DNA from 3 places in the Peribacillus sp. NPDC097675 genome. Region 1 is predicted to be linked to each of the others. Evidence: riboswitches for the same ligand, from Rfam matches in the RefSeq annotation. Region 1 holds a riboswitch; each other region holds the start of a gene.
The links. A riboswitch is a leader RNA that binds a small molecule or an ion and turns the genes downstream of it on or off. The one in region 1 is predicted to bind thiamine pyrophosphate.
Positions count from the first base shown of each region.

Region 1 (4,356 bases):
AGGACAGGACAATGTCTGCTTGGCATTGAATTGGGCTTGCAACTCAACCTTTCTGTGTTGAAAATATTCATGGAAAATAGCATCACGATCATCATCGTCTTGGCTTTATCTTTGTTGTTTTCTTTAGGATCCGGTTTTCTTTTGTACAAGTTATGTAATATGGACATGCTGACTAGTTTTTTTTCAACGGCACCAGGAGGCCTTTCAGCCATGCCGGGAATGGCTCAGGAAGCGGGTGCGAATACTGGAGTTGTGACAATCATACAAACTATCCGGATTTTCTTGGTTGTCATGATTGTGCCTTTCTTTGTACTTGGAGCCAATCCACTAGCCTCAACTCCCCCTAGTTTTTTTGGTGGGATGGAAGGTTTTCATTATATTCAAAGTGGATGGACGCTCATGTTGGCTCTCGCAGCCTGGGGAGGTTTCCATGTCGGAAAAATCCTCAAGTTGCCTGCGCCCTGGCTCGTAGGGAGTATGTTGACGGTTGCCTTTTTCCAAGCATCCGGCTCCCTCCTTGCTGGGAAGGATTTGAATGCCTGGTGGCCAGATAGCTTCATGATTGTTTCACAAATCATGATTGGTGCAAGCGTGGGATCGAAGTTCAATAGGGCCATGTTCGTAGGTATGAAAAAAATTCTGGTGGTGTCTTCCTTAAGTACCGTTGCTTTTATATTCATGATGATACTTTGTGCGTATATCGATTCGAGAATGACTGGAATGACCTTTATGACTACCTCATTGGCTTTTGCACCAGGGGGAGTGGCGGAAATGACCGCCACTTCAGTTGCACTTGAATCCGATCCGATGTTTGTCGTTGCTGTTCAGGTGCTCAGGGTGTTAATGGTGTATGTGACATTGCCGCCATTATTTAAATTCTTACACCATCAAGCAAATCAAAAAAATAGACATCCCGACTTATCTGCATAGTGTTTACCCCATCACCAGGCCGCCATCAACAATTAGATTCTGACCGGTCACGGCTCGGCTCCACGGAGAGGCAAAGAATAATACAGCATCGGCTGCCTCTTCTGGGGTGGTCACTTTTTTTAGTGGTGTACTTTCTTCTATGAGGTGGAAGACCTCATCTGAAGTTGCAGAACTTGCGTCGGTTTTCATTAGCAGGCCCCCTGAAACCATATTGACGGTGATTCCGTCTTTACCCAATTCACTCGCCATGTTTCGTGTGAATCCAAGAAGAGCGGCTTTACTGGTATTGTAGTCATGGTAGGCGATGACGGGATTTTGAAATAGATTGGTCCCGATGTTGATAATCCGTCCGAATTTCCCTTCAATCATGTCTTTTCGACCGGCTTGTACGGTAAGTAATGATGCTTTTATGCTTCCCTCGAAATGGGATTGATAATCTTCCCATGAAATGGTCTCGGCTGTTTTAATGTTATCTACATCAAAGCTGAAGTTCACTAAAGCGTTATTTACAATCGTTGTGATGGGTTGACCAAAATGCATTTTCGCCCTTTGAAACATAGCTTTGACTTCCGACTGGTTTCTAACATCAGCGCGAATTGCAATCGCCCTGTTCTGCCCAATTTTTTCAACCACTTGCTGGGCTTTATCTCCACTTTGAAAATAGTTGACCACGACCCGGGCACCCTCCCGACCAAACCCTTGAGCGATGGCGGAACCAAGGCCCCTGCTGCTTCCTGTCACCAATACAATTTGATCACTTATCTTCATAAATAAACCTCTCCCTTACCCCATTTTTTTCATAAAAAAAGCTCACCCGATTAGAGGGGTGACCTTGAATGAGAAAAGTTTCAGTTCAATGCCACTTCCCTCCGCTGGTGCTAGCCAGATCAGGTTCAAAGGGTCAGAGTGTTGCCACTCCTCTCAGCCAAAAAAGGCTCCCCTAGTGCTATATATATGAATTCCTTGAAGTATAGCATAAACGACAAAGGTGCTCTAGGGTTACTATTCTTTCTCATATAATCCATCTTAAGAGGAATAGTATGGATATTAAAAACTGTTACAGTATGGTGCATTTACGATTCATTTACAAAATACTCTTATATTTTTTACATCTCCTTAATGGTAGGTACATGAACAGGATGTATATTGAAATTGAATATTCCAATAAATGAGTAGGGGGCGTTTTTTATGAGACGTACATTCAGTAAAAGAATCTTGCCGGTTGCTATCATTACTGCATTAGCCTTTGGAAGTGTAGCGTGGGGAGGTACAAATGACGATGTTTTGGCAAAAGGAAAGCCTAAGAAAGAGCCTGAAATTAGAAATGTCATTTTCATGATAGGGGATGGAATGGGGGTCTCTTATACTTCCGCTTACCGATATTTGAAAGATAGACCTGCTACGACTGTAGCTGAAAGGACAGCATTTGATAAATATCTAGTGGGTCAGCAGATGACATACCCAGAAGATCCTACACAGAACATCACTGATTCTGCTTCAGCAGCAACGGCGATGTCAGCCGGTGTGAAAACGTATAATGCAGCCATTGCTGTCGACAATGATAAGACAGAAGTCAAAACGGTGTTGGAGGCGGCAAAGGAAAGCGGGAAATCGACTGGCCTTGTTGCAACATCAGAAATCACTCATGCCACTCCGGCATCATTTGGTGCACATGACGAAAACCGAAAGAACATGAATGGCATTGCGGACGATTATTACAAGGATTTAATAAATGGCCAACATAAAATCGACGTTCTTTTAGGTGGAGGTCAATCCAATTTCGTACGGCCCGATGTCGATTTGACAAAAGCATTCAAAAAAGATGGGTATAGTTACGTGACGGATAAAAAACAGCTGGTAAAGGATAAAAACAAACAGGTTTTAGGATTGTTTGCTAAAGAGGGCCTACCCAAAATGATTGACCGCACTTCCGAAACACCATCATTGGAAGATATGACAGACTCGGCGATTCAACGCTTGAATAAGAATAAGGACGGATTCTTCTTGATGGTGGAAGGAAGCCAAATTGATTGGGCTGGCCATGATAATGACATTGTCGGAGCCATGAGTGAAATGGAGGATTTCGAAAAGGCCTACAAAGCAGCGATTGATTTTGCTAAAAAAGATAAGCATACCTTAGTCGTGGCGACGGCTGACCATTCAACGGGAGGATTCTCCATTGGGGCAAAGGGAGTGTATAACTGGTCCGGCGAGCCGATTAAAGCTGCCAAACGGACACCTGACTTTATGGCAGATGCCATCGTAAAGGGAGCAGATGTCGAAAAAACCTTGCAACAGTATATAGATCAACATGAAGTCAAGCTAACGAAAGAGGAAATAGAATCGGTCAAAGATGCTGTCACGAGTAAAAACGTTACGACCATCGACAATGCGATTGAGGCCATTTTTGATAATAGGTCCAATACGGCTTGGACAACCGGGGGACATACGGGGGAAGATGTACCCGTCTATGCATACGGACCATATAAGGAGCGTTTTGCCGGACAGGTCGACAACACCGACCAAGCCACCATCATCTTTGATTTATTAAAATAAATACTGGGAGGGATTCCGTGAACAGACTACTCATAAGTGCCTTTTTATTAACCACATTTTGTGCACTCAACACTCAGCCAGCCTTTGATGAAAAATCAATCGCGACAGAAAAAACAGAGGAAAGTGCCAAAACATTGGTGAAGAAGGAAGTGTATGTTCCAAATCCTCAACTTCCGGATGATCGTGAATTGAAAGAGGTGGGTCAACAAGTTTCCGATGCAAAAGGTGAAATGTCTTTAAAAGAGTATAAGCAGGTAAATGAGACGGTGAAGCTGGGCCCCATACAGGTAATAATCAAGGATATCAAGGTCGTGCATGTGATACCAGATTATAGCATGATTGATTTCTTTCATGGTTATACCCATGAACACGCCTTTGATATCGTGAAAATGAATGTGAAAATTGAAAACTCCACCACTGATAATGTCAAAGTTTCTCCAGTCGCTTTTCTTGAAACAGATGGTGGGGAACATCTGACTTGGGAAGATGATATTTACTTGGAAAATCTGAATGGAGAAGTAAAAGCAAAGAATTCAAAACAAGGGAATGTAGGATTCATCCTTCAAAAAGAAGATGTGAAAGGGGGCTCGTTTCTGACTAGCGATGTCCTCGATGATGAGGGAAAAGTGATTTCAAAAGGGGAAAAGGTAGAATTTTCTTTTTAAAGTTCATGTATGTTTACCTGTCCCCAACTCATACTAATACTGTGATAGGAACCTCCTATTGCTTTGAAAAGAATATCCTAATCTTAACGATGAGGTGATACAACATGAGTTATAAAGATCAATTAGATCCACATTCTCAAAAGTTTCACCATAATTGGACAAGACCTAAGCGTTCTAAATCTCAAGTAAATGGCCATACGGAAGT
Region 1 is NZ_JBNNSK010000007.1:36,719-41,074, reverse strand. Features, by position in the region: gene ACQKL5_RS11505 (AbrB family transcriptional regulator) at 1-930, shown strand, start outside; gene ACQKL5_RS11500 (3-oxoacyl-ACP reductase) at 934-1,698, opposite strand; TPP riboswitch at 1,778-1,882, opposite strand; gene ACQKL5_RS11495 (alkaline phosphatase) at 2,119-3,486, shown strand; gene ACQKL5_RS11490 (DUF4352 domain-containing protein) at 3,504-4,151, shown strand; gene ACQKL5_RS11485 (YpzG family protein) at 4,256-4,356, shown strand, end outside.

Region 2 (4,356 bases), on a different contig from region 1:
GACCTTTTATCCCATAATTCCAGAATTGCACTTTCTTTTCCGAATCTGCATCATTCGTTTCCTGTTTCAGGTCATCTATATACCCTTCCCCATCTTTATCTCCCTTACCATAAGTCAGTGAATCTCCAAAAGCCATGACTCTTTGATCGTTTTTTGCATCCGTTGCCTGAAACGCGTAGGCAACTATACATATAACAAGTACAATAAATAATAAGCCAACTATCTTTTTCATGTAAGATCTTTCTCCTTTTGTATTCGCTAGGAAGTATTTAATTTAATTTATACCCAAAAAGAGGACTAGCCTAACCTTCAAATCAATTGTAAGAAAAACTCGTGAAAGTGTATGATAAGAGAAATCTTTCCTAATTGCACCTTGGTGAATGGGGAATAAAGCTTAAAAAATATGGATGGGAGCAAAATGATGAATGAGGATATAGAGTTTAGGGAAGCAGTAATAGAGGATTTGCCTAAAATCGTGGATATTTACAATTCCACAATCGCTTCGAGGATGGTTACGGCAGATACAGAACCAATTACAGTAGAATCACGTTTGAAATGGTTTGATGAACATTCTATCCATAAACGTCCATTGTATATAATTACTTATGAAGGGAAAACAGCTGGATGGATGAGCTTTCAATCTTTCTATGGTAGACCTGCATATGATTCTACGGCTGAAATCAGCATTTATCTTGATGATGATTTTCGTGGAAAGGGAATCGGACAGACTTCGATTCAAAAAGCTATAGAGGTGAGTCCAAATGTAGGAGTAAAGACACTTCTTGGATTCATTTTCGCTCACAATAAACCAAGCATTAACCTTTTTTCTAAATTCGGTTTTGAAAAGTGGGCCCATTTACCAAAAGTGGCAGAACTCGATGGAGTGGAACGCGATTTGGTCATCCTTGGTAAACGTGTCACTACATGACTCATTTAGAGGCAATGGACTAGATTTGTTTTTAGAAGAACTTTATTCAATTTAATTTTTTGGAAGTGCATGATCTAAGTATTTTACAGATGTCACAGCGTTTAGCAACGAATCCAACTCTTGGCTTGCTTGAACGGCAAGTCTGCTTGTAAAACCATAATTCGTTGCTAACTTGATCATTTCTTTTCGCTTTTCTTCTATTTTATCCACTGTTATATGAGAATACTGCAATATTATCACTTCCCATTTTTTCAAGTATTTTACACTTTTCATCATAATCAAAATACTAGTTAAAATCAATCATATTCTATGATTTAAATATGTTTTTTCAAGGTATATGTGTGAAAATTTACCCATACACATACCAATTTATGTACTAATTATGTCAGTTTATAAAAAGAAGAAGCACTTGCTCTATCATGCAGCAAATGCTTCTTCTTTTCTTTTAGCTATTAATTTAATGATAGTAACATATTAGCTATGTCATACATTCTGGAGGTGACTCATTACCTGTTCTATCTATAATAATTCTATATTCATCCTCAAGAGCTTTTAATGGAGCATCATATAAATGCTTTTCATCAGAGGTTTTATATACACCATTAGATAGTAGTTCTTCTATCAATAATGCTCTCCTCTGTTCTTTTTTCTCGAAAAACTCTGCCATATAAATGGCTCCTTTCCTTAGGTTCATACTTCTGAATAAGCTTAATCTTATAGGCTTCGCTTAAGCCAAAATATATATACCTTTTTTGCAGTTTCCTTAAACATCATTTAACAAAAATAAAAACCCCTTCTAATCCAAGAAGAGGTTGACAGAGGTCCGTTCGTCTCTTCTTATCTCCCAAGCATACGCTTGTTGGAAGAAGCACAGTACCACGATGGGCCTGTTGCCGAGGTTTCTTAGGGCCAAGTCCCTCCACCTCTCTGGATAAGAATATGATATATAAATGATTTCGACATGATTTTATATCAATAACAACCAAAAGTCAATTGCATTCAATATTTTTTATACTTTTCACCTATTAAACTCTTTTAGAAAACGGGCTTTTCGGTTGCATTTTCCTTTTTATCTGTTATGATGACACTAATCACATACGAATTACCACTAGGGGAGTCTTTATAAAGACTGAGATGGAATGTTGTTCCGGACCCTTTGAACCTGACCCGGCTCATACCGGCGGAGGAAAGTGGATGATATCGTCTTCGTACGTTTGACTTTATCCATCTACCCCGTTCCGTTTTCAGGAACGGGTTTTTTATGTAATTTAATAGCAGACTGCTAGGGGAGCCATTAGGCTGAGAATCAAACCCTTTGTACCTGATCTGGGTCATACCAGCGGAGGAAAGCAGGTTGTAAAGGGATCCGTCCATTCCTAGAACAGCCGCTTTCTAATTGAAAGCGGCTGTTCTTCATTTATAAGCACTAAGCCTTCCTAAGTATGTGAATGAAATCAAGGAGGAAAAAACCATGACGAATACCCAATTAGAATCTTTCAGCGAGAGACTTCACAATCGTGCAAAAGAAATCTGGAAAAGGAATCATACACATCCCTTTGTTCAGGCAATTGGAGATGGAACGCTTTCAGAAAGTAAATTTGCCTATTACTTGAAGCAGGATTATATCTATCTTATCGAGTATTCCAAACTTTTCGCTTTAGGTGCTATCAAGGCTAACGATATGGAAACCATGGCCAAGTTTGCAGGTATTTTAAATGAGACTCTCCATGTAGAAATGAATTTGCATCGGAACTACTGCAAAGAGTTCGGAATCAGCTCGGAAGAATTAGAAAAAACCGAACCCACGCCCATTACCCTTGCCTATACAGGCTATATGCTAAATGCCGCACATCACGGGACACTGGCTGACATTGTCGCCTGTTTGCTTCCATGTGCTTGGGATTATTATGAGATTGGTCTGCTATTAAAAGAACAAAACGGAAAAGCGTTACCGACAAATCGTTATGCCCAGTGGATTGAATCGTATTCATCTCCTGAATTCGCCGAATCCCATATATGGTTAGCTAAGCTTTTAGATGAGCTGACTGAAGGTTTACCTGAAAAAGAACAAAATAAATTAGAGAAACACTTTTTAATGACCTCCCGATATGAATATTTATTTTGGGATATGGTTCACAACGAACATGATTGGCCGCTTTGAATGTTAAGTATGAGCAAATTATTACGGAAAATGACGCTGACTGGCATGTTCACGGCAATCACTACCTTAACTAGTTCGTTCGTTTTTGTCCCGGTTGGATATGCAAAGATCTTTCCTATTCAGCATGTAGTTAATGTCATCACAGCCGTTATATTGGGACCGTTTTTTGCTGTGACACAAGCCTTTTTGGTTTCCCTTATCAGAAACATGACAGGTACTGGTTCCATTTTTGCGTTTCCGGGAAGCATGATTGGTGCCCTCCTGGCCGCGGTGCTTTACCAGAAAACAAAAAAGATGGGGTTCGCCTGCTTAGGTGAAATATTGGGGACCGGCATTCTTGGTTCTTTGGCCTGTTATCCAATAGCTGTCTTATTATTGGGAAAAAAGGCGGCGCTTTTTGGTTTTGTACCAGCTTTTCTTCTTAGTTCATTAATGGGGTCACTTTTAGCCCTTCTTTTATTGAAAGGTCTCTTGAAAAATCATTATATGAGGAGGTTATTATATGAAAACAGCACTAACAATCGCGGGATCTGACTCAGGGGGTGGAGCCGGAATTCAAGCTGATTTAAAGACTTTTTCGGCACATGGGGTTTATGGCATGTCTGTTATCACAGCTGTCACGGCGCAAAACACCATGGAAGTTCGCTCAGTCCAACCTATCGATTCAGCCATGATTACCGATCAAATTGCGGCCATTTTTGAAGACATTCATGTCGATGCAGTAAAAATAGGAATGCTTGGATCTAAGGAGACCGTCGAAACCGTTGCAAATTCACTTAAGTTATTCAAGACTGCCACCGTCGTCCTTGATCCTGTCATGATATCCAAAAGCGGGCACCATCTGCTGGATGAAGGGGCCATTTCATCGTTGAGAACCGACTTACTTCCACTTGCTACACTTGTTACACCCAATATACCTGAAGCCGAAGTCCTTACCGGGTTTTCAATCCGGACGAAACAAGACTTTTATAAGGCATGTACCGCTATTCTTGAACTGGGACCGCAAGCGGTATTACTGAAAGGAGGGCATGCAGCAGGAAATCCCAACGACCTCTTATATGATGGGCAGGAATTCACTTGGTTCAAGGGCGAACGCATACATACCAAAAACACACATGGAACTGGCTGCACCCTTTCCTCTGCCATAACATCCAACCTTGCAAAAGGACTTCCTTTAGGAATGTCCATCGAACAAGCGAAAGTCTATATTTCGGAAGCTATACGAAATAGCTTTGAACTTGGTAAGGGCCACGGACCTGTTCACCAT
Region 2 is NZ_JBNNSK010000003.1:209,930-214,285, reverse strand. Features, by position in the region: gene ACQKL5_RS06505 (GDSL-type esterase/lipase family protein) at 1-232, opposite strand, end outside; gene ACQKL5_RS06500 (N-acetyltransferase family protein) at 422-928, shown strand; gene ACQKL5_RS06495 (aspartyl-phosphate phosphatase Spo0E family protein) at 980-1,159, opposite strand; gene ACQKL5_RS06490 (Fur-regulated basic protein FbpA) at 1,407-1,595, opposite strand; SAM riboswitch class I at 1,763-1,866, opposite strand; TPP riboswitch at 2,029-2,134, shown strand; TPP riboswitch at 2,203-2,293, shown strand; gene tenA (thiaminase II) at 2,400-3,089, shown strand; gene thiW (energy coupling factor transporter S component ThiW) at 3,099-3,623, shown strand; gene thiD (bifunctional hydroxymethylpyrimidine kinase/phosphomethylpyrimidine kinase) at 3,592-4,356, shown strand, end outside.
Region 2: another riboswitch for thiamine pyrophosphate. It lies ahead of tenA (thiaminase II); the one in region 1 lies ahead of ACQKL5_RS11500 (3-oxoacyl-ACP reductase).

Region 3 (4,356 bases), on a different contig from region 1:
CACCAGTTTGTCATCACTTGTCCCCGTAGGAAAATTCCCATCATTACTATAGACCGATTCTGCTGCCTGCTGCATCGATTGGTTTAGGGTGGTATGAATGTGATAGCCCCTTGTCAGCAGTTCTTGAAGTTCCAACCCATACTTACTGGAGGCTTCCGTTAGGACATGGTCCACATAATAAGGATATTTCCCCTTTAACGGATCTGTATTCTCACCTAAAAGAAGTGACAGTTTTTCCTCTTTGGCAGAAGTCGCTTCTTTTTCGGTCAAATATCCATGTTCGGTCATCCGGGAAAGCACTAAATCACGTCTCTTGACCGCGCCATCAGGATTTTTATACGGATCTAGCTTCGATGGCAGATTAATGACGCCCGCCAGTAAAGCTCCTTCGGCGACGGTTAACTCAGAAACATCCTTGGCAAAATAGATGTTTGCCGCCTTTTTAAGTCCCCATGCACCATGGCCAAAGTAAACCTGGTTCACATACATTTCCAATATCTCATCTTTTGTATACGTACTTTCCATTTCCTGAGCGATAAAAAACTCTTCTATCTTCCGTTTCAGGGTACGATCCGATTCAAGCATTGTAATTTTTACAAGTTGCTGGGTAAGTGTACTTCCGCCTTCCACTACGCTTTTCGCCTTGATATTTTTCACCATGGCCCGCGTAATCGCTTGATAATCAATACCATGATGTTCATAAAAACGGTGATCCTCAATGGAGACGACCGCTTGGATGACATGGTCCGGTATTTCCTCTATCGCGACGCCTTCAGATTTATTAGCCGTAATGGTACTCGCTACATTCCCATCCTCATCATAAATCTTAGTTGGCTGCTGAAGTTGATCCTGAAGATCACTTATATCCGCAGTTTGTTTAAAATAAACGAACAAACCAACTCCCACTACCACAATGATTGATAAAATTATCAGACCTATTTTCAATAACCCTTTCATTTGAACCCCCATTTTCCCAGATGCGACATGCTTCATTAAAAATATTTTACCCTTTTTATGAAAGATAACTCTTGCAATGGGTCAAAAGACAAAGTTTCAGCTTACAAACATTCTTTCTTTCATCCTTTTTCCACAAAAGTGCATGCATCCTATGTAGTCTAGTCTTTTCTCATACCCTATACCCTATTTAATAATCAATATACCTTTGAAAAAGGGATGAAACCAGAAAAAACGGGTATATAACCTGTAATGACATAATATGGGGAGAGATGATCAGATGAAGGAATTGAAACGAATTGTCATCGCGCATGATGGAAATGAAGATAGTAATCGGGCAATAGAATACGGAGCCACATTAAAAAAAGCATTTCCTGATGCTGTAATGACCATTGTTCAAGTGTTGAATGAAAAGGGGGACAACCGCATTATTGAAAGTGCATCAGCTCCAGGATTCGTTCCGGCTGCAGGCTTTTATGTTGATCCCTCACAAACGCATCCCGTTACAGAAGTGGAGCATCAGCTTCAAATGCGGGCTAACGATACTCCCTCCGTTTTTGAAAATAACGCAAGGATCGCCGAAAGTAACTTACTAAGCCTGCTAAATGAATATGGCATTATAGGGGAAGTTGAGATATTGGAAGGTAATGCCCCCGATAGTATATGTGAGTACGCAAAGCGAACCGATGCCGATCTAATTATTGTCGGTAACAGTTCCAAGAGTGGTTTGGAACGATTTTTCCTTGGAAGCACAAGTAGCTCCATCGCCAAGCATGCACCTTGCTCGGTATTTATTGCAAAATGACAATAAGGGCCGGCTCATCCTTGAGCCGGCCCTTTTCTCATTTACCTTAATAGGCTTTTTTGATTAAAACATTTGAAGCAGCCGAATAAAGCACCATTATCACGACCGCAGATAAGATAAAACTAATCAGCATATATGTCCCATTGTAGATTAATGAATAAAGAACGACTGGCTGTCCTTCTGGCGCATATTTACCAAAGAAAACGATACCTGATGTAAAATGACAGATAAACCTCAGAAAACTGCCCACGAACATGCCGCCTATTCCAAATAATTTCGCTTTCAAACGGTTTTCCTCTTTATAATTATTCACGAATCCATTCATGAATAATCCAGAAATTCCTACGACGGTAAAGGCAAGGAAGTAATCTATGAATCCCTGAAGCGGTGTCATGATTTGGACCGGCGTAGTGACTAACTGCAAAAGTCCCAATAATAAACCGGTTGCCATTCCGCCCTTGATCCCCCAGCGATAGCCCATTAAAAAAATGGGCACCATGGCAATGGAAATCGATCCCCCCTGCGGCCAAATCCTTGCAAAAACGAAGCCGGAGACTAAATCCAGCAGTAATGCCAATGCAGAAAAAATGGCAACCTCGGTCATGAATAATGTTTTATGCTTCATCATCTCTCACCCTTCTCCACGTGCAAAAGTGCCCATGAGTTCCCGTGTTGCTTTTTTTTGCATACAAAAAAGCAACACCAGGGCGGTAATGGATGCCCAGTATTGCTATCCAAAACCACATCCCTACGCTAGTACTAACTAACAGGTTCATAGGGTCTGAACTCAAACGTTCACTCTCAGCCAACTTGGCTCCCCTTGTGGAAGTATTTAATTTTTAATCCTCGGTTAGAATATACTACTAGTTTCTATAAATAACAAGTAAATAAATGCAAAGAATCCTTTTCCACCTTCCCTTTTATTGGTTATATTTTTTCACATAACCAACTTCTTTACATACCTTCAATACACATGGCATAAACCAAGTTAGATGGATTAAGACGACAATTTTTCTATAGACTCACTACGGTTAGATTTGATATCTTTATTAAGGCTATTTTGCACGAGGGGGAAAAGACATGGATAAACATTCAATTTCTGCTGAAAAGGGAGCCTATATCAGTATTGCCGCATATATATTCTTGTCAGCCCTCAAATTAACATTTGGTTATTTTGGTGACTCCAAGGGGCTTTGGGCAGATGGATTAAATAACACAACCGATATCATTGCCTCTGTTGCTGTATTAGTAGGTTTAAAAATATCGAAAAGACCACCTGATGATAATCATTCATACGGTCATCTGAGAGCTGAAACCGTAGCTTCATTGGTTGCTGCCTTCATTATGATCACGGTTGGCCTACAGGTCATATACAGTGCCATTGAATCTTTCTTCTCACAGGATACGTCAGTTGTACCCGATATGTTTACTGCTTACGTCGCTTTATTCTCCGCCATCTTCATGTACGGAATCTATCGCTACAATTTAGCATTGAGCAAAAAGACAAAAAGTGCTTCCATTCATGCTGTTGCACAGGATAATCGTTCGGATGCTTTGGTTAGTATCGGCGCTTTCATAGGTATCATCGGGAGCACAATCGGAATTTCATGGTTAGATGCCGTCGCGGCATTGGTGGTGGGTTTGATGATTTGTAAAACCGCTTGGGACATTTTCCATGCCGCTTCACTCTCTTTGACGGATGGGTTCGATGAGCAACATCTACAACAAATCGGTCAAACCATCGAGCTAACGGATGGTGTGAAAGACATGAGTGAAATTAAAGCTCGAATGCATGGAAATGAAATCCTTGTCGAAGCTACCGTTCATGTCAATCCGCTTTTGACCGTCATCCAAAGTCACGATATCACTGTGAAGGTGGAAGAAAACCTTCTAAAGGAACATGGCATTAAACATGTCATCGTTCATATTGAACCATATGTATTTCAAAAAAAAGGTACCCGTCAATAATTTGCGGTACCTTTTTTAATATACAAAACCTTATTTTTACGTTATTTACCTACAATTAATAATAACCGCGAAACTCCTGCACATATCCCCCATTAAATGAGTATTTAAAGAAAGCTTTTAATCTGGTATTATTAAAAACGTATATAAGTTTTGGAATTATATTCAAATTAATTCATAATAAAGTAAAAAAATTCATTTTCCTACACGATGGAGGGCAAAATGGTATTGAATCGAGAAATGACTCTTCACTTCCTATCTTCTCATAAAACTACTATCCTTACCGAATGGAAAGAGCGCTTGAAACATTTACCGGATAGTTATATAGACTATTTTGAAGAAGACATAGAAAAAATCTTAAATTCACTGATGAAACAACTAAAAGAAACAGATACTAACTTCGATGAGTTATTAAAGGATTTAGGAGAAAAAATTTCTGCTAACCGAGTCAAACAGCATTTAAATATGGATATTTTCTTTTCTATAACCTCGATTGGAAGGTCTATCATCATCGATCAATTTCTAAAGTATGAGGTCGTTAAAGGAGAAATATCTGCCGTTATCCATCAGGTGAATTCATATTTCGATAAAGTCATTTATTTTGCCCTAACCAGTTTCACTGATTTAAAAAC
Region 3 is NZ_JBNNSK010000011.1:148,820-153,175, reverse strand. Features, by position in the region: gene ACQKL5_RS16870 (transglycosylase domain-containing protein) at 1-993, opposite strand, end outside; gene ACQKL5_RS16865 (universal stress protein) at 1,235-1,759, shown strand; gene thiT (energy-coupled thiamine transporter ThiT) at 1,806-2,387, opposite strand; TPP riboswitch at 2,488-2,590, opposite strand; gene ACQKL5_RS16855 (cation diffusion facilitator family transporter) at 2,840-3,727, shown strand; gene ACQKL5_RS16850 (ATP-binding protein) at 3,935-4,356, shown strand, end outside.
Region 3: another riboswitch for thiamine pyrophosphate. It lies ahead of thiT (energy-coupled thiamine transporter ThiT); the one in region 1 lies ahead of ACQKL5_RS11500 (3-oxoacyl-ACP reductase).